One region of the Rhizobium sp. WYCCWR 11146 genome, then DNA from elsewhere that is predicted to be linked to it. Evidence: riboswitches for the same ligand, from Rfam matches in the RefSeq annotation. Region 1 holds a riboswitch; each other region holds the start of a gene.
What was found. Region 1 has a riboswitch for cobalamin ahead of fdhA (formaldehyde dehydrogenase, glutathione-independent). Riboswitches for the same ligand answer to the same signal wherever they lie in the genome.
Positions count from the first base shown of each region.

Region 2: another riboswitch for cobalamin. It lies ahead of cobU (bifunctional adenosylcobinamide kinase/adenosylcobinamide-phosphate guanylyltransferase); the one in region 1 lies ahead of fdhA (formaldehyde dehydrogenase, glutathione-independent).
Region 3: another riboswitch for cobalamin. It lies ahead of nrdH (glutaredoxin-like protein NrdH); the one in region 1 lies ahead of fdhA (formaldehyde dehydrogenase, glutathione-independent).
Region 4: another riboswitch for cobalamin. It lies ahead of HX899_RS20610 (ABC transporter substrate-binding protein); the one in region 1 lies ahead of fdhA (formaldehyde dehydrogenase, glutathione-independent).

Region 1 is NZ_JACCEY010000007.1:258,576-263,069, forward strand. It holds gene HX899_RS04260 (bifunctional diguanylate cyclase/phosphodiesterase) at 1-392, opposite strand, end outside; gene HX899_RS04265 (transporter substrate-binding domain-containing protein) at 498-1,301, shown strand; gene fdhA (formaldehyde dehydrogenase, glutathione-independent) at 1,381-2,571, opposite strand; cobalamin riboswitch at 2,791-2,991, opposite strand; gene HX899_RS35545 (DMT family transporter) at 3,153-4,058, opposite strand; gene HX899_RS04280 (LysR substrate-binding domain-containing protein) at 4,171-4,494, shown strand, end outside.
Region 2 is NZ_JACCEY010000024.1:409,810-414,303, reverse strand. It holds gene cobN (cobaltochelatase subunit CobN) at 1-673, opposite strand, end outside; gene cobW (cobalamin biosynthesis protein CobW) at 678-1,727, opposite strand; gene cobU (bifunctional adenosylcobinamide kinase/adenosylcobinamide-phosphate guanylyltransferase) at 1,732-2,241, opposite strand; cobalamin riboswitch at 2,618-3,015, opposite strand; gene HX899_RS21785 (chloride channel protein) at 3,276-4,494, shown strand, end outside.
Region 3 is NZ_JACCEY010000045.1:7,407-11,900, reverse strand. It holds gene HX899_RS34440 (heavy metal translocating P-type ATPase) at 1-1,420, shown strand, start outside; cobalamin riboswitch at 1,663-1,889, shown strand; gene nrdH (glutaredoxin-like protein NrdH) at 2,169-2,390, shown strand; gene nrdI (class Ib ribonucleoside-diphosphate reductase assembly flavoprotein NrdI) at 2,400-2,804, shown strand; gene nrdE (class 1b ribonucleoside-diphosphate reductase subunit alpha) at 2,783-4,494, shown strand, end outside.
Region 4 is NZ_JACCEY010000024.1:163,230-167,723, reverse strand. It holds gene HX899_RS20615 (iron ABC transporter permease) at 1-688, opposite strand, end outside; gene HX899_RS20610 (ABC transporter substrate-binding protein) at 685-1,701, opposite strand; cobalamin riboswitch at 1,878-2,134, opposite strand; gene HX899_RS20605 (TetR/AcrR family transcriptional regulator) at 2,347-2,913, shown strand; gene HX899_RS20600 (hypothetical protein) at 2,910-3,458, shown strand; gene HX899_RS20595 (tetratricopeptide repeat protein) at 3,549-4,151, shown strand; gene blh (bifunctional sulfur transferase/dioxygenase Blh) at 4,218-4,494, opposite strand, start outside.

The DNA of each region.
Region 1 (4,494 bases):
GCCTGATCGTAGCCGAACGCAGACATCGCCGTCTGGCTGATCGCACTCCCGGCTGCCGCCGTCAAAACGGCATCGAGGCTGGAGGAGCCTTCGGTCGGCAGGGCGGCAGGATAGACACGTGCGAGGTAACCATTGCCGAACTGGCCGATAACATGCGCGACTTGATCGACCTGTTCGCGCAGGCGGGCATTCACAAGCTGGCGCTGTCGATCAAGGGCTGCAGCGTCGCTCTCGGTTCCTGCCCAGAGCGCCGAAAGCACGACAAGTCCGATCGCTCCAAGCCCGCTAACGGCAATAAGAAACAGAATTCTTCCCGAAGCGATCCAGGATTGCTGAAACGTGTTGGAGCTGGAAGGAAGAACGATGTGCAAGCGTAGACCCCTGAACACCACGACGCGGGCGCATTCGTCGACGCTAACAAAGAAGCGTTCACGTAGAATTAAAAGCTGTGAGCCACTATGGCGCGAGATCGACTATGCCCTAAGGAGCTCCCGACGATGTTGCGCATATCCATTCAGACTATAGTGCGCGGAGCGCTGATGGCGGGCGGGATCGGTATCTTTTTGGCGGCCTCGCCGCTCGAGGTGGCTGCGCAAGATCGCACGCCGATGAGAATTGCCGTCGAAGGTGCGTTTCCGCCCTTCAACTATCTCGATGCAAATAACAAGCTTCAGGGCTTCGACATCGATATTGCCAATGCTCTCTGCGAGGTTGGCAAGTTCGAATGCCAATTTATCATCGAGAAGTGGGACGACATCATCCCCGATCTCGTTGCCGACAAATACGACGCGATCATCTCATCCATGTCGATGAGCCTCGAGCGGCGTCAAAAGGTTGCCTTCACTGAAAAATACTACAACAGCCCGTCGGTGTTCATCGCCCGGAAGGATTCGTCAATCAGCGATGTCAGCCCCGCCGCCCTCAGCGACAAAATTCTTGGGGTGACATCGTCGACGGCGCAGGAATCCTATGCCAACCATCTCTATCCAGAAATGAAAAGGACGGTTTTTCGGTCTTCGCCGGAATTGTACAAGGGCCTGGCAGATGGGAGCGTCGACATTATCCTCGAGGATAAACTCGCCATCTACGACTGGATTGCCAACACCAAGGCAGGGGGCTGCTGCGAGTTCAAAGGGCCGGATCTGATCGACGTCACATATTTCGGTGAAGGTGCCGGGATCGCGCTGCGCCTGGATGACAAGGAGCGTCTGACGCGCCTGAACGAAGCGTTGAAGAGCATCAAGGCGGACGGGACCTATGACATGATCAACGCAAAATATTTCCCGTTCAGCATCCAGTAGTTCGCCGGCCAACTTTCGAGAATGCGGGATGGTCGGGTTTTCCGCCCGACCATCCCTACCAAGTCCTTCGGTCGTATCGCTATGCGGCTTTCGCGACCTCTCCGTGCGGATCGAGGACATATTTCGTCGCCGCTCCCTGGTCGAAGCTCTCATATCCATTGGCGGCATCGTCGAGCGGGATGACCTTGGCGTTGACGATATCGGCAATTGGCAGTCGGTCGTGGAGGATCGCCTGCATGAGTTGACGATTGTATTTGATCACCGGAGTCTGGCCGGTGTGGAAGGACTGTGCCTTGGCCCATCCGAGGCCGAAGCGGAGCGAAAGATTGCCGTGTTTGGCGGCGTTGTCGACGGCGCCCGGATCCTCGGTGACATAGAGGCCGGGAATGCCGATCGAACCCGCGGCTCGGGTAATCTCCATCATCTGATTGAGCACGATCGCCGGCTGTTCCCCGCCCGAGTGGCCGCGTGCCTCGAAGCCGACCGCATCAATGGCGCTGTCCACCTCGTTGGTGCCGACGACCTGCGCGATCATGTCGCCAAGACGGTCGCTCTTCGACAGGTCGATCGGTTCGAAACCGACCTTTGCCGCATGCGCCAGACGGTCCTTGTTGAAATCACCGATCATCACGACAGCAGCGCCGAGAATGCGAGCCGAAGCCGCAGCGGCAAGGCCGACCGGGCCGGCGCCGGCGACATAGACGGTCGAGCCGACCCCAACGCCTGCACGCACCGCGCCATGGAAGCCGGTGGGCAGAATGTCGGAGAGCATAGTGAGATCGCGGATCTTCGCCATTGCCTTGTCCCGATCGGGGATTTTCAACAGGTTGAAATCTGCATAGGGGATAGTGACGTAGCGCGCCTGTCCGCCGATCCAGCCGCCCATGTCGACATAACCGTAAGCACCGCCGGCGCGGGCCGGGTTGACCGTCAGGCAGACACCGGTATCCTGAGACTTGCAGCAGCGGCAACGGCCGCAGGCGACATTGAAAGGCACCGAGACGATATCGCCGATGTCGAGCATCTCGACGTCGATGCCTTTCTCGATGATCTCGCCAGTGATTTCATGACCGAGGACCAGGCCCGGCATCGCCGTCGTGCGGCCGCGGACCATGTGTTGATCGGAGCCGCAGATATTGGTCGATATCACCTTCAGGATGACGCCGTGTTCGATGCGGCGGCCGTCGGGCGCTTCCAGCTTCGGATCGTCGATGTCGCGCACTTCGACCTTGCCAGGACGGAGATAGACGACGCCTCTATTTTTGCTCATGGATTCCTCCCACTTGTTTGAATGCCTCGATCTGCAACCGATGCAGTCGATGGCAACCTTCCCTCCGGCCTGCCTCCTCTGCAGCCCGGTGTCCACAACACGAGGATACCGCCGCATCGGGCGATATTCGGATTTTCAAAACGGCAGATTGGGTGGAGAAGAGGATGAACGCCACGGTTTTCGCCTGTGGTTCCGCTCGTGACCGTCTGTCCGCAATCCGTCGATTTGCTGTGCAAGAGCTGGTTTCCGGCTCCAGAATCTCCTTTCGATCCATCACGATATCTTTCCGGATGTCTATCCGGCGATTTCCTTGAGGATTTCAGTTCTTCTACCGCTGCGGGGCAGCGCCGGCGTCAGGCCGGCGTCCCAATGGTCCATTTCGCCAGTTTGCGAGATAGCGCCTTGAACACCACTAACAAACCATGCCTGACGGACAACAGCGATCAAGAAAACGACATGGGCGCAACTCAAAGACGACAGTCGGCAAAGTCGCAATAGCGCTGCGCAGCGGAAATAATTGATCCCGCGAATACGGCGGTTTTCCGGATCGTCCCGGAAGATTTGATCGCCGCCTAAAGGCTTTAGGCGCGATGCGGTCGCCGGCTGCGGCTGACGTCGATGGCCGTGTGCCAGAGCACGGCGCCGAGGATGATCGCGCCGCCGAAAAAGGTAGCGACGGGCGGTTGCTCGGCAAACAACAGCCAGACCCAGAACGGCGTGAGTACGATTTCCATCGTGCCGATCAGCGCGGCTTCAGCCGGCGGCATCCGCTTCGCCCCGGCAAGGAAGAGCACCAGCGCCAGGGAGAAATTGGTCGCGCCGAAGGCGGCAAGAACGATCCAATTGTGCAGGTCGAGCGAGCCGACCGAACCGAACGGGGCAAAGATGGCCAGCGTCAGGAAGGCGCTGACGACGGTCGGCGGCAGGCTCGGCACGCCGGGATTGATGCGCGGAATGATGATGACCAGCGCGAAGGACGCCGTCATGCCGAGCGCCAGCAGATCGCCCACGCCGGTCCCTCCGCCGATCGACGAGGCGACGATGACGGCCACGCCGAGGAGCGAGATGCCGCCGGCAATCAGCGTCCGCCTGGAGACCCTCTCCCTAAGGATGACCCAGCCGAGCATGGCCGCGATGAAGGGCGCGGTCGCATAGATCATCGTCACATTGGCGACGGTGGTCATATAGAGCGCCCCGATGAAGCATACCTGACTGAAAGTCTGGCATGCGATCATCGCAAGACCGGACGGATGGAAGACGGATCGCCATTGCTGCCGTGAAATGCCCCCTTCGAGGAAAAGGCAGGGGATCAGCAGGAACAGGCCACCGAACAACGATCGCCAGGCGATCGCCGTCCACACATCGGTCGTCAGGAGTCGCGAATAGACGCCGCTCGCGCTCCAGGCAAGTGTCGCGGCAACGATGAGAAGCACACCCTTCTCGTGCTCGCTGCCTGCGAGGCGTCTGGCCGGATTTTCAATTGTCACGCAGATATTCTCAAAGAAGGAAGTCGAACGCGGCTCATTTGTGCGTCAAGAATTGACATCAGACAAACGAATAGTAGAGATAGCTGTCATCGATTTTTTAAATGGCTGTCTCATGCACGAACCGATTGAGAGCGACCTGCTCAGAACTTTCCTGGTCGTTGCCGAGACGTCGAATTTCTCCGCAGCCGCCCAGCGCATCGGGCGGACGCAATCGGCCGTCAGCAGCCAGATCAAGAGGCTCGAAGAGACGATCGGCGAAACCCTGTTCGATCGGGGCGCCCGCGGCGTGCTGCTCACGCGCCCGGGCCTGCAACTCGTACCCTATGCCCGCCGGATCATCGATCTGTTGAGCGAGGCCGCCGCGACGATCCGCAGCAAGCCGCTGGACGGACCGGTGCGCATCGGAATTCCCGAGGAATACAGCCAGACGGTGCTG
Region 2 (4,494 bases), on a different contig from region 1:
CCCTTGTGGGGGAGATGTCCGGCAGGACAGAGGGGGGTGTCCCTAGCTCAACCGACAAACGGACAGCCACACGCGAAGACACCACGGCAGCAGAAACCAGCCGCCACTCCTCAACCCCGATCAGTCCACGCCCCGGCCACCAGATACCGGCTTTCATCAAAGGTGCCGCCGGTGCCGGCTTCTCCGTGCCTGCCAACATCGCCCCGGCATAATCGAGAAAGGCCCGCGCATTGGCATCGCCGCCCTCAATCAGATAGGCCCAGAGCGCGTTGAGATCGTCGAGATCAATATTGGAGAAAGGCACAAGCCCCGCATCCGGCTTAGCATCGCCCGGCAACACCGCAATCAGCGCCCCGGCGCGGGACGCTGCCGCATGCAGCGCTTCCAGCGCATAATGGAAATAGCTGGCGCCCCCGAGCGCCCGCACGACAATCAACTTGGCATGCCGCGCGGTGCGCTCGACATAGGTGTCGACAGACATCGGATGCTTCAGGCTCATCAGGCTGGCGAGCCGCAGCGAAGGCCCCGCCCCACGGTCGCGATGGGCGGCCGCGATCGCGGCAAGCTCGCTGTCGGCAGCCGACAGGAAAAGGATTTCGCCCGGCGTCTGCCCGAGATCGATTGCCTCCTCGCCGTCGCTGATCGTTCCCTGCTGGGCCAGAAGCAGATGCATCGGGTTACGCCAGCGCTTCGATCGCCGCCCTCACAGCGCCCTGATCCATCTCGTGCAGGCCGATGACGACAAGGCGCGTGGCGCGCTTTTCGCTTGGCGTCCAGGCGCGGTCGAAATAGTGATCGATGCGGCTGCCGACGGCCTGGAGCTGCAGGCGCATAGGCTTGCCTGACACATCGACGAAACCCTTGAGGCGCAGCACGTCATGGGCGGCAATGATGCTCTTCAGCGCTTCGACGAAGCCGACGGGATCGGCAATCGGTCCGAGCTCGACGACGAAGCTGTCGAATTCGTCATGGTCGTGCGGCGCGCCGTCCTCGTGCTCCAGCTCGTGATGCGACTTGCGATTGGCGACATCGTCCTCTGTGCCGATGCCGAGACCGAGCAGGATACCGGCCGACACTTCGCCGTTCTTCGCTTCGATCATCACGGGCTTGCGCACCGTGCGGGAGGCGACCTCGTCGCGCACCCTGATAAGGCCGGCAGCGTCGATCAGGTCTGTCTTGTTGAGCACGATGAGGTCGGCGCAGGTAAGCTGGTCCTCGAACAGCTCCTCGATCGGGCTTTCGTGATCGAGCGACTCGTCCTCGGCGCGGCGCGCATCGACAGCATCATGGTCATCGGCAAAACGCCCGGCGGCGACGGCGGCGCTATCGACCACCGTGATGACGCCGTCGACAGTCACCTGCGTGCGGATATCAGGCCAGTTGAAGGCGGCGACCAGCGGCTGCGGCAAAGCAAGGCCCGAAGTCTCGATGACGATATGGTCGGGCCTCTGCTCGCGCTCGAGCAGCTTCGTCATCGTCGGAATGAAGTCGTCCGCAACGGTGCAGCAGATGCAGCCATTGGTCAGCTCGATGATATCGTCCTCGGTGCAATTCTCCGCACCGCAGCCCTTCAGCACGTCGCCGTCGACGCCGAGATCGCCGAATTCGTTGATGATCAACGCAATCTTCTTGCCGCCGGCATTGGTGAGCAGGTTGCGGATCATCGTCGTCTTGCCGGCGCCGAGGAAGCCGGTGATGACGGTTGCGGGAATCTTCTGCTGGTTCATAGACTTAACCCTTCATTTTCAGCGGCAGGCCTGCCGCGATGAAATAAACTTCGGCGGCCTTCGCCGCGATCGATTGGTGCAGCCGGCCGGCATGATCGCGAAAATCCCGCGCCATGCGATTGTCGGGCACGATACCGAGACCGACCTCGTTGGAAACGAAAACGAGCCGCGCCTTCGCGGCGGGCAGGAAATCGGCAAGGGCTGCAAATTCCGCCGCCATATTCCGCTCCTCCATCATCAGATTGGTGACCCAGAGCGTCAGGCAATCGACCAGCACGATGCCCCCTTCGCCGTCTATGGCGGCGAGTTTACCGACCAGATCGAGCGGCTCTTCATGCGTTGTCCAGGACGGACCCCGGTCGGCCTTGTGTTGGGTGATGCGCGCCTGCATCTCCTCGTCCCAGGCACGCCCGGTCGCGACATAGTGACGGTCGAGGCCGGTCGCTGTGACGAGGGATTCGGCGAAACGGGATTTGCCGGAGCGTGCGCCGCCGAGGATGAAGGTGGCGGTCATACTCAAACGCCCCTCGGGGAGAGTGCGTAGTCGTGGCTTGCTCCGAATGCACCTTTCTCGGCTACTGAGGGTGTGACGCCCCCCTCTGTCCTGCCGGACATCTCCCCCACAAAGGGGGAGATTGAATCGCCGAGAGCTTTTCTCCAAACAATTGATGTAGGACGACGGTCGTGCTGCTTGCCGATCTCCCTCCTTGTGGGGGAGATGTCCGGCAGGACAGAGGGGGGTACCCAGCATTCGACATAAGCGGCCGAAAACACTCCTCTTGCAGCGCTGCTTGGAGGCGTGGCGTGCGCCGCACCAAGCCGCGCCGAATTCAATCGTTCAGCCAAGACAACCTCCGTGCTGGCAACGGGCATAATACCCAGGTGTGGGCTTCTCGCCCGGCACGCATGGCAGGTCTCCTGGCTCGCGGTTATCGGCCGCGATCGGGGCAGACCGGAAACCGGTCGCCCTGATCGTGCCAGCGGATCATCCTCGCCTTCCCGGCTGCATTAGTGAAAAGGTGGACGATTCGTAGACTTGAGAGGCGTCCGACCCCGGTTGATCACCATGCATATCCAGTGGCTTTTCCGGCATGTCGCCCATCCCGCCCGCCTGCATTATTGCAAGCCGCCGGCCGGAAGGGCCTGATGCCGGATGGAAGACCCTGACCGCTCTACAGTCGCGGGGTCGGCTGTGATGAAGGCGCCCGGCTTGGGTCCGCCCCTTCACATTCCCTTTTCATCCGGAAGGGCGCAACACCGATCCGGAACCATCCGTTATGTCAGGATGGTCAGTCGACCATCCGTTATCGGGATGGTTAGGCAAGCGCAGGGATGAAGTCAACCGGCCTTGGCGGCCACCCGATCGCTGGTTCCGAGATGCGGCTACTCAAACACGACTTACCCCATCTAAAATATCGTCATTTATCAGAGACTTACTTCATCGAAATTTGTTCCAACCGCCGGCTTTTCGCCGCAATTGCATCGCAAGCGGACTGCGCGACCATCTCCGCCCCTTGACCGGGCCTCTCCCCGCCTAGTTGTCTAGCCATGCTTATGAAATTGGATCGGCGCCGTTTCCGCGCGCTGCGTGTTTTCTTCGATCCGGGACGCCTGCGGGCGCTGGCCCGCCGTAGCGAGGTCGGCCTGTCGCTGGCAGGCGCCGTCGTCGGCGTCATCTCAGGTCTCGCCGTCACCGGCATGAGCTACGTCTCCAACGAGCTGCATCAGCTGGTCTTCGGCATCGCCGACAGCGAACGGTTGAGCTCGTCCGAGATCGAGAACAAGCTGCTGCTGCTCACCGCCCCGGTTATCGGCGGCGCTCTGCTCGGCCTGTTGCTTCTAGTGCTGGCGAAACGCCGCAAGAAACCGATGGTCGACCCGATCGAGGCCAATGCGCTGCATGGCGGCCGCCTGTCCTTGACCGACAGCATCATCGTTGCCGTGCAGAACCTGATCTCCAACGGTTTCGGCGCCTCGGTCGGACTGGAGGCCGGCTATACCCAGCTTGCCGCCGGGCTCGCGTCGAAATTCGGCCTGAAGCTGCAGCTTCGCCGCTCGGACCTGCGCACCCTTGTTGGCTGCGGCGCGGCGGGCGCCATCGCCGCCGCCTTCAACGCGCCGCTGACCGGCGCTTTCTATGCTTTCGAGCTGATCATCGGCACCTATACGATCGTCTCGCTGACTCCCGTCGTCGTCTCCGCCCTTGTCTCCACCCTGATCGCAAGGCTGCTTGCGGGTAGCGATTTCACCATCGATATCGGCAGCTTCGGCTCGGTCGTGCCGGCCGATTATATCCCAGCACTTCTGCTCGGCGCTTTCTGCGCCGGTGTGGGCATCCTGATCATGCAGGGCGTCGCCTTTGTCGAGGAGCTGGCGCGCAAGAGTTCGATCGCCCCACCCTTCCGCCCGGCGCTTGGCGGCATCATCGTCGGGCTGCTGGCGATGATCTCGCCTCAGGTGCTCTCGGCCGGCCACGGCGCGCTGCATCTCAACCTTTCCCATGAGGTGGCGATCCCGACGCTGATCGGCCTCTTCCTCTTGAAATCCTTCGCCTCGGCGATCTCGATCGGCTCCGGCTTCAGGGGCGGGCTGTTCTTCGCCTCACTGTTCATGGGCGCCCTGCTCGGCAAACTCTTCGCCTATTGCGGCCCCTATTTCGCCGATGCGACGCTGACGCCCGTCATCTATGCCGTGGTCGGCATGAGTTCGCTTGCCGTCGCCGTCATCGGCGGGCCGCTGACCATGACGTTCCTGGCGCTTGAAATCA
Region 3 (4,494 bases), on a different contig from region 1:
CGATCGGATCTCGGCGGACGGCATCATCCTCTCAGGCGAGAGCGCGATCGACGAGGCGCCGGTGACGGGCGAGAGCACGCCGGTACGCAAGGGCGTCGATGCCGTCGTTTTTGCCGGCACGGTCAATGGCGACGCGGTGCTCAGGGTTCGCGTCACGGCGGCTGCCGCCGACAACACCATCGCCCGCGTCGTCAAGTTGGTGGAGGAGGCGCAGGAATCGAAGGCGCCGACCGAACGCTTCATCGATCGGTTCTCGCGCTATTACACGCCCGGCGTGGTCGTGGTCGCAGCGCTGGTCGCGGTCGTTCCGCCGCTGCTGTTTGCTGGGCCGTGGGGCGAATGGGTCTATAAGGGCCTTGCGATCCTTTTGATCGGCTGCCCCTGCGCGCTCGTCATCTCGACGCCGGCGGCGATCGCCGCCTCGCTTTCATCCGGTGCGCGACGCGGGCTGCTGATGAAGGGCGGCGCGGTGCTGGAAACGCTCGGCAAGGTGACGATGGTCGCCTTCGACAAGACAGGCACGCTGACAGAAGGCAAGCCTCAGGTAACCGACATCATTTCGTTCGGGCTGAGCGAGGCGCAGGTCTTGTCGCGCGCGGCGGTGCTGGAGCAAGGCTCCAGCCATCCGCTGGCGCTGGCGATCCTCAACCGTGCCAAGGCCGATGGTGTTCCCGTGCCGCCGGCCTTCGAGCTGGAGGCGCTGCCGGGCAAGGGTGTCAGCGGCAAAGTCGGCGGCGAGGCGCTGGATCTGCTGTCGCCGACTGCCGCCCGCGAGCGAGGGACGCTCGGCGCGGAACAGGATGCACGCATCACGGCGCTGAACGACGAGGGCAAGAGCGTGTCGGTGCTGCTCGTTAACGGTGTTATAGCCGGCCTGATCGCCATGCGCGACGAGCCGCGTGAGGATGCCGAGGCCGGGCTCGCTGCCCTCAAATCAGCAGGCGTCAAGGCGATGATGTTGACGGGCGACAACAAGCGGACGGCAGCAGCCGTTGCCGGCATGCTCGGCATCGACTGGCGCGGCGAGATGATGCCGGAGGACAAGCAGCGGGTCGTCGGCGAATTGAAGCGCCAGGGTTTCATCGTCGCCAAGGTCGGCGACGGCATCAACGATGCTCCGGCGCTGGCCGCTGCCGATATCGGCATCGCCATGGGTGGCGGCACCGATGTGGCACTGGAGACGGCGGATGCCGCCGTGCTGCACGGACGCGTCGGCGACGTGGCGCGAATGATCGAACTTTCCAAACGCACGATGCGCAACATCCTGCAGAATATCACCATCGCACTCGGGCTGAAGGCGGTGTTTCTGGTGACGACGATCGCCGGCATTACCGGGCTCTGGCCAGCGATCCTCGCCGATACCGGCGCCACCGTGCTGGTGACGATCAATGCGCTGCGGCTGCTTCGAATAAAGATATGAACATTCCTGACGTCATCCCTCCGGCGCTCGTCACCGGTGGGATCTCTCGTCAACGATTCGGGCCCGATCTCGAATCGAAAATCGCGGGACCGGCCATAGATAGGCTCTCCTCATCGGGACTTTCTCCACAGCCTGCTTTCTTTAAGCTTTGGTTAGCCATGTTTTTCACAGGAACGTAGCGATTTCAAACCTGTCGTAACGCAATGCACAAACCATCCGTTGACGCGAATTTGGATTGGCGTACTATATCTAGTGTTCGAGGTTCCGTCGATTCGTGAGGATCGACGGCTAAGACGGGAATTCGGTGCGCTTCGCCATCATGGCGCGGCAATGCCGGAGCTGCCCCCGCAACTGTAAGCGGCGAGCAACTGTCCGATTTCAGGTCACTGGAGCATGATGCTCCGGGAAGGCTGGGGCAGGGTGCTTTGACCCGTGAGCCAGGAGACCTGCCTCGAACGAAACGTCCACGGGCGGGGTGTCCGGAAGGTCGCGTTGCATGGCTGCGGAGAATCTCCGCATCGCGTTTCGCAGGCCCGAACCTCCGCCCCTGAAACCTTCGTATTGAGCCACTTCGGGGTGAAGTCATGTCAGTATCTCAGTTCAGGCCGCCACCCGCTCGAGGTAGAGGGCGGAGTACGCCCAGCGGCTAAACAGCCGCATAGCTCAAATCATCAGAGAATTTTTCGACGGATATCGACAGATTTCCGATCGATGTCCTGCGCCCAATCGCGTCGTCACGAGGAATATCATGACCATTACCGTCTACAGCAAGCCTGCCTGCGTTCAGTGCACTGCCACCTACCGCGCCCTCGACCGGTTGGGTGTTGATTATGACATCGTCGATATCTCGCAGGATGCCGAAGCGCTCGATCGCGTCCGCAGCCTCGGCTACATGCAGGCGCCTGTCGTCATCGCCGGCGAGCAGCATTGGGCCGGCTTCCGTCCCGACATGATCAGCGCACTTTCCTGAGGAAAGGCGATGGGTCTGATCGTCTATTATTCCAGCCGATCCGAGAACACCCATCGGTTCGTCGCCAAGCTCGGACTGCGCGCGGCGCGCATTCCGCCAAGTGGCGCAGACGCGTTCCATATCCGCGAACCCTTCGTGCTGATCGTGCCGACCTATAGCGGCGACGGCGGCAAGGGCGCCGTTCCCAAGCAGGTGATCCGTTTCCTCAACGATGCGGAAAACCGAGGACACCTCCGCGGCGTGATCGCCGCGGGCAACAGCAATTTCGGCGAGACATACGGGCTCGCCGGCGACGTGGTCTCGCAGAAATGCCGGGTGCCGTACCTCTACAGGTTCGAGCTGCTGGGCACGGAAGACGACGTAGCCAACGTCAAACACGGAATGGAACGGTTTTGGACACGGGAACACCTCTGACGCGGGATGCGGGCGCAAAACCGCATAACACTTTTGCTCATCCCGCCGGCGAACGCCCTTTGAAAGCGGCGGAAACGCTCGACTATCATGCGCTGAACGCGATGCTGAACCTCTATGACGATGAGGGGCGGATCCAGCTCGACAAGGATCGAATGGCTGCCAAGCAATATTTCCTGCAGCATGTGAACCAGAACACGGTGTTCTTCCACAATCTGAGGGAAAAGCTCGATTACCTCGTGACCGAGGGCTATTACGAGCAGGAGGTTCTCGACCAGTATTCCTTCAATTTCGTGCGGGATCTGTTCGACCAGGCCTATGCCAAGAAATTCCGTTTCCCGACCTTCCTCGGCGCCTTCAAATACTACACCAGCTATACGCTGAAGACTTTCGACGGAAAGCGCTATCTCGAGCGCTACGAAGACCGCATCTGCATGGTGGCTCTGGCCTTGGCACGCGGCGACGAGGCCCTTGCCCGCGACATGGTCGAGGAGATCATTTCTGGCCGCTTCCAGCCGGCGACGCCGACCTTCCTCAATGCCGGCAAGAAGCAGCGCGGCGAACTGGTTTCCTGCTTCCTGCTCCGCGTCGAGGACAATATGGAATCGATCGGCCGGTCGATCAATTCGGCGCTGCAATTGTCGAAGCGCGGCGGCGGCGTGGCGCTGTCGCTGACGAATATCCGCGAGGCGGGCGCGCCGATCAAGCATATTGAGAACCAGTCCTCGGGCATCATCCCTGTCATGAAGTTGCTCGAAGACAGTTTCTCCTATGCCAACCAGCTCGGCGCGCGGCAGGGAGCAGGGGCCGTCTATCTCAACGCCCATCACCCCGATGTCATGCGCTTCCTCGACACCAAGCGCGAAAATGCCGACGAGAAGATCCGCATCAAGACGCTGTCGCTCGGCGTCGTCGTTCCCGATATCACCTTCGAGCTCGCCAAGAACAACGAGGATATGTATCTGTTCTCGCCCTATGACGTGGAGCGCGTCTATGGCGTGCCCTTCACCGAGATTTCGGTGACCGAAAAGTACCGCGAGATGGCGGATGATGCCCGCATCTCCAAGAAGAAGATCAAGGCGCGCGAATTCTTCCAGGTGCTTGCCGAAATCCAGTTCGAGAGCGGCTACCCCTACATCATGTTCGAGGACACGGTGAACCGGGCGAACCCGATCGCCGGGCGTATTTCGATGAGCAATCTATGCTCGGAAATCCTGCAGGTGAGCGAGGCGAGCGAATATAATGACGACCTTTCCTACAAACATCTCGGCAAGGATATTTCCTGCAATCTCGGCTCGCTGAATATCGCGGCGGCAATGGATTCGGCCGATTTCGGCAGGACGATCGAGACCTCGATCCGGGCGCTGACGGCCGTTTCCGACATGAGTCACATTTCCTCGGTTCCCTCGATCGAGAAGGGCAATGACGAGAGCCATGCAATCGGCCTCGGCCAGATGAACCTGCACGGTTACCTCGCCCGCGAACGCATCTTCTACGGCTCCGAGGAAGGCGTCGATTTCACCAATATCTATTTTTATACGGTGACCTATCACGCAATCCGCGCCTCGAACCTATTGGCGGTCGAACGCGGCACGAGCTTCAAGGGCTTCGAGAATTCGAAATATGCCTCCGGCGAATATTTCGACAAATATACCGAGCAGCTCTGGGAGCCGGCGACGGAGACGGTGAAGGC
Region 4 (4,494 bases), on a different contig from region 1:
CGAGCGCCCGCACATGGGCCATGCAGATGACGAAGCCGGCAAGCGCGATTGGCACCGACAGATAGACATCGGGCCAGCGCACGCCGCTGAGCGAACCCAGCAGCCAGAACAGGATGCCGCGCGCCTGCTCGGCATTCGCCGATGTCGTCACGATGTAGGAGGTTAGTGCATTGAAGAGCTGCGAACCGGCGACGCCGCACAGGATGATGCGCTCACCGGTTCCCCCCGCACCCGTCGCCAGGATGCCGACCAGCAAAAAGGCAATGACCGCACCGATGAAGGCGCCGCTCGACAGGCCGAGAACACCGTAGCCGGAACCGAGGATCATCACGCAGACGGCCCCCGTCGAGGCACCGGCGGAGATGCCGAGCACGTAGGGTTCGGCCAGCGGATTGCGCAGCAGCGCCTGCAGGATCGCGCCCGAAAGCGAGAGCGACGCGCCGGCGCTGGCCGCGACGAGCGCGCGGCTCAGACGATAATCCCAGACGATGCCCTGGTGGATGCGGCTGAGCTCGAAATCCGTTCCGAACAGACGGTTCGAAATCGCCTCCGCCGTCGTCGCAAGCGGGATCGCGATCTCGCCGATCGAAACGGCAAGACTGACCATCAGCCCGAGCAGGAGAAGTGCCGCCGTGGTGAGCGCGGCAAGCGCCCACCATCCCTGTTGCCTGACCGACACTGCCTTCACTGCGCCAGGCCGAAGGACTTGATGCCGTTCGCCAATGTCTCGATACCGTCGATCGTGCGGATCGTCGGGTTCATCGACTGCGCGTCCATCATCACGAAGTGCTTGTTTTTGACCGCGTCCAGCTCCTTGGTCACAGGATCGTTCTCGAGGAAATCGACCTTGACCTTGGGATCGTCAGCGGCGTAACGGCGGCGGTCCATGGTCGCGAGCACGATGACGGCAGGGTTAGCCTGGGCGATGGTTTCCCAACCGACCAGCGGCCATTCCTCTTCCGTGGTGACGACGTTCTTCGCACCGATCGTCTTCAGAATATAGGCGGGCGCGCTGTTCTTGCCGGCGATGAAGGCGTCGCCATTGACCTCCTTGCTGGAGAACCAGAAGACGACGGGCAGGTTCTTGCCCGACGCGCCTGATATCGAGGCGACGGCATCCGACTCGCGCTTCTTCAGCTTGGAAATCAGCGCATCGCCGCGCTCCTTGACGTCGAAGATCTCCGAGAGCTCGGCGATTTCCCGGTAGATCAGGTCCATCGTGAACAGCTCCTTGCGCACGCCGTCGCCGCCATCAGTGTTGACCTTGGCGACGCAATCGGCCGGCGCGAGATAGGTATTGATCCCGAGATCCTTGAATTGCTCCCGCTTGCCGACCGAGCCCTGCGCGCCGACATGCCATTCGAACTCGGCCGTCACCAGGTCGGGCTCCTGCCCGACGACGGATTCGAAGCTCGGGTCGTTGTCGGCAAGCCGCTTTATCTTGCTGTTGGCCTCGGCATATTGCGGCAGGACGGGACCGACCCAGACGGCCGTTCCGGCGATCTTGTCGGCAAGGCCGAGCGAGAAGAGCACTTCGGTCATGCCCTGACCGATCGAAACGACTTTGGATGGCGCCTTTTCGAAGGTCACCTGCTGGCCGCAATTGGTGATGGTCAAGGGATATCGGGTCGCGGCAAGGCTTGGTGCCGCAAAGCCGGCGAGCCCGAAGGCAAATGTCATGGTGGCGAGAATCTGGCGCATGGAAAACCTCGATGAAGGGAAAATCACGGCCGTTCCGCGCATATGCGCGGACCGAAAGCACGCTTAGGCGTGCACTAGCCGCAGGAGGCCCAATCGAGACGGATGCATGCCGGAATTCGGCGAAGGTTCAGCAGGTCAATCATATCTGTTCCTTGTCCGGGCATCCCCGCCCGGTTGATTGGATCGTGATTGACGGCAGGTCTCCTGGCTTGCGGATATCCGTCGTTTCATCCTCCTTCCCGCGATATCTCGCAGTGGCAGGGCCATGAGCCCTTCAGAGATGGCCAGTCGCTGGCCACTCCTGAGATGATCGACAATCCGCTTACAGTTGCGGGGGCAGCCACGGTCTCGGTCCCTACTGGGTCATCCTCACCGTGTTCCCTATTAATCCCCTTGGAGTCATCTTCAGGGAACCGTCGCACCCAGTTACGTCGCCGGCCCGCCCGGCGTCAATAACTATTCCCGCGTGTCATGCCGCCTCACCGACAAATGCGCTTCATGCCGTCTCACCGCGCAAACCGCCGGTTGCCAGAAGACGTTTGACAGCAATGCTGCCATTATGGCATTAATACTGCCATGAATAAAGTGACACCGCCTCGACCCACGGCCCGCGAAGAGTTGGCGACCATCACGCAGGACCGCATCATGGAAGGTCTTGCCGCCCTGTTGCGCGCCGGTAGCGACGAGGTCACCTTCGATCTCGTCGCCCGCCAGTCCGGCGTGCCGCAGCGCACGCTTTATCGCTATTTCGCCAACAAGGAGACACTGCTCGCCGCGTTCTGGCACTGGGTGAATGCGCTGATCGCCGTGCCGGCGCTGCCGGCTTCGCCTGAGCAAGTAGTGGCGCATATTCCCGAGCTCTTTTCTGCCTTCGACCGCGACGAGCCGCTGGTGAGAGCGATGCTGCACAATCCTCATGGTCGCGCGGTGAGGCTCGCCCATGCCGAGGCGCGGCGCGAGAAGTTTTCGATCGCGCTGCGCGATGTCACCGGGACGATTCCCGCAGAAGATGCCCGGCATCTGCTCGCCGCTGTGACAGCGCTCTGCTCTGCTTCGGGATGGGAGAGCATGAAAGATAACTGGAGCCTGTCGGGCGCTGAAGCCGCGAAGGCCGCGCAATGGGCCGTGCAGGCCCTGATCGACGATGCACGCCGGCGTTCCCGCGGGACCGAGGCCCGCCAGCCGGCAACAATGGAAGGAGACGCGCGATGATTCATCACATGTCGTTCGGCGTGCGCGATCCCGGTCGCGTCGCCCGGGTGCTGGCGGAGCTCATGGAGGCGACCGCGCTGCGGGCGCCGACCCCGCCCTTTCCCCATGACGCCTGGCTCGTCGTATCGGGCGATACGCAAGGCTCCTTCCTCGAAATCCTGCCCGCAACCGCGGTCTTCGATCCGGACGCACCGCTCGGCATCCGCCAGCGCCCGGCGACCTTCGAGCCGGTCACCGCCCACGTGCTGGTCAGCGCCGCGGTAGACGCCGCGTCGATCGAGACTGCCGCCGCCCGCGAAGGCTGGTGCGCCGAGCAGGTGGAAACCGGCCTCTTCCGGATCGTCAAGCTCTGGGTCGAGGACAACGTCCTGGTCGAATTCCTGGCAAAGGGTGAAGCCGATCGTTACATCGAAGCCTTCGGCCCCGCGGGCCTTCCCTCCCTCGACGGCAAATTGCGGGACCTCGAGGCAAAGCTTGGCGATGCCCTCGCGCAGAAGCTGCCGCCTGGCGTGCTGGAAAAAGCGCTGGGACATCCGCAGGCGTAGTCGTTGCCGGACCTGCGTCACGACGGATTGCGGAAGGCAGGCCCCGACATAGTTTTGGCGCCACCGATTTCAACGAGGTTTGATGTAGCAATGAGCAATCCGGATAGCACCGATCTCGCCGCCGCCGGGATAGACGCGATTCGCCAAGCAGCCGAGCAAGGCGATGCGCAAGCACAATTTGAATTGGGCCACATCACCGCACGAGGTGAAGGTGTCACCCGCGATAAAACAGAAGGCGCGGGATGGCTTCAGAAAGCCGCCGAACAAGGTCATGCCGACGCGCAATTCCTCCTGGCGGGCCTCTATCTCATGGGGGACGGAGTTGCACAGAGCGCGCCCGAAGGCTGCGAGTGGCTTGACAAATCCGCCAATCAAGGCCACGCCGACGCGCAATATTTGCTGGGCTTGATGAGAGAAGACGGCGACGGTTGCGATATCGATGCAGCAGACGCTGTCAGATGGTACAGCCAAGCCGCAGATCAGGATCATGCTGGTGCACAGTACAGGCTAGCCCAGTTGAAAGAGCACGGCGTGGGCTGCGAGATCGATCTGACAGAAGCATTCAAATGGTACCGTCGTGCTGCACTTCAGGATTACCCGGATGCAAGGGAAGATCTACTCGGATTATGCCGTGCACATCCAGACCTGCCGCTACCGGTGTCAGAATTGCTCGATGGCAAAGGTCGCTCCTGATACCCAGCTCTTTTTCCCGGGCGGCGCAGCGTCCAGACGTCGTCACCGGCCAACTATCCCCCGCTCTCACAAAGCATCCAGCGGTATCTTCAGATACCGCCGGCCATTCCCCTCCGGCTCGGGCAGCCGTCCGCCGCGGATATTCACCTGCAGCGCGTGCAGCATCAGCTTCGGCTTCGGCAGCGTGCGGTCGCGTGCCTGGCGCAGCGCCACGAAACCGGCCTCGTCGATGCCTGCAATATGCGGATTGGAGCGCTTCTGCGCCGCCACCGTGCTTTCCCAGCGTGGGTGCCGGCCGCCCGGCTGATAATCGTGGCCGGAAAAGAGCCGGGTTTCCTCGGGC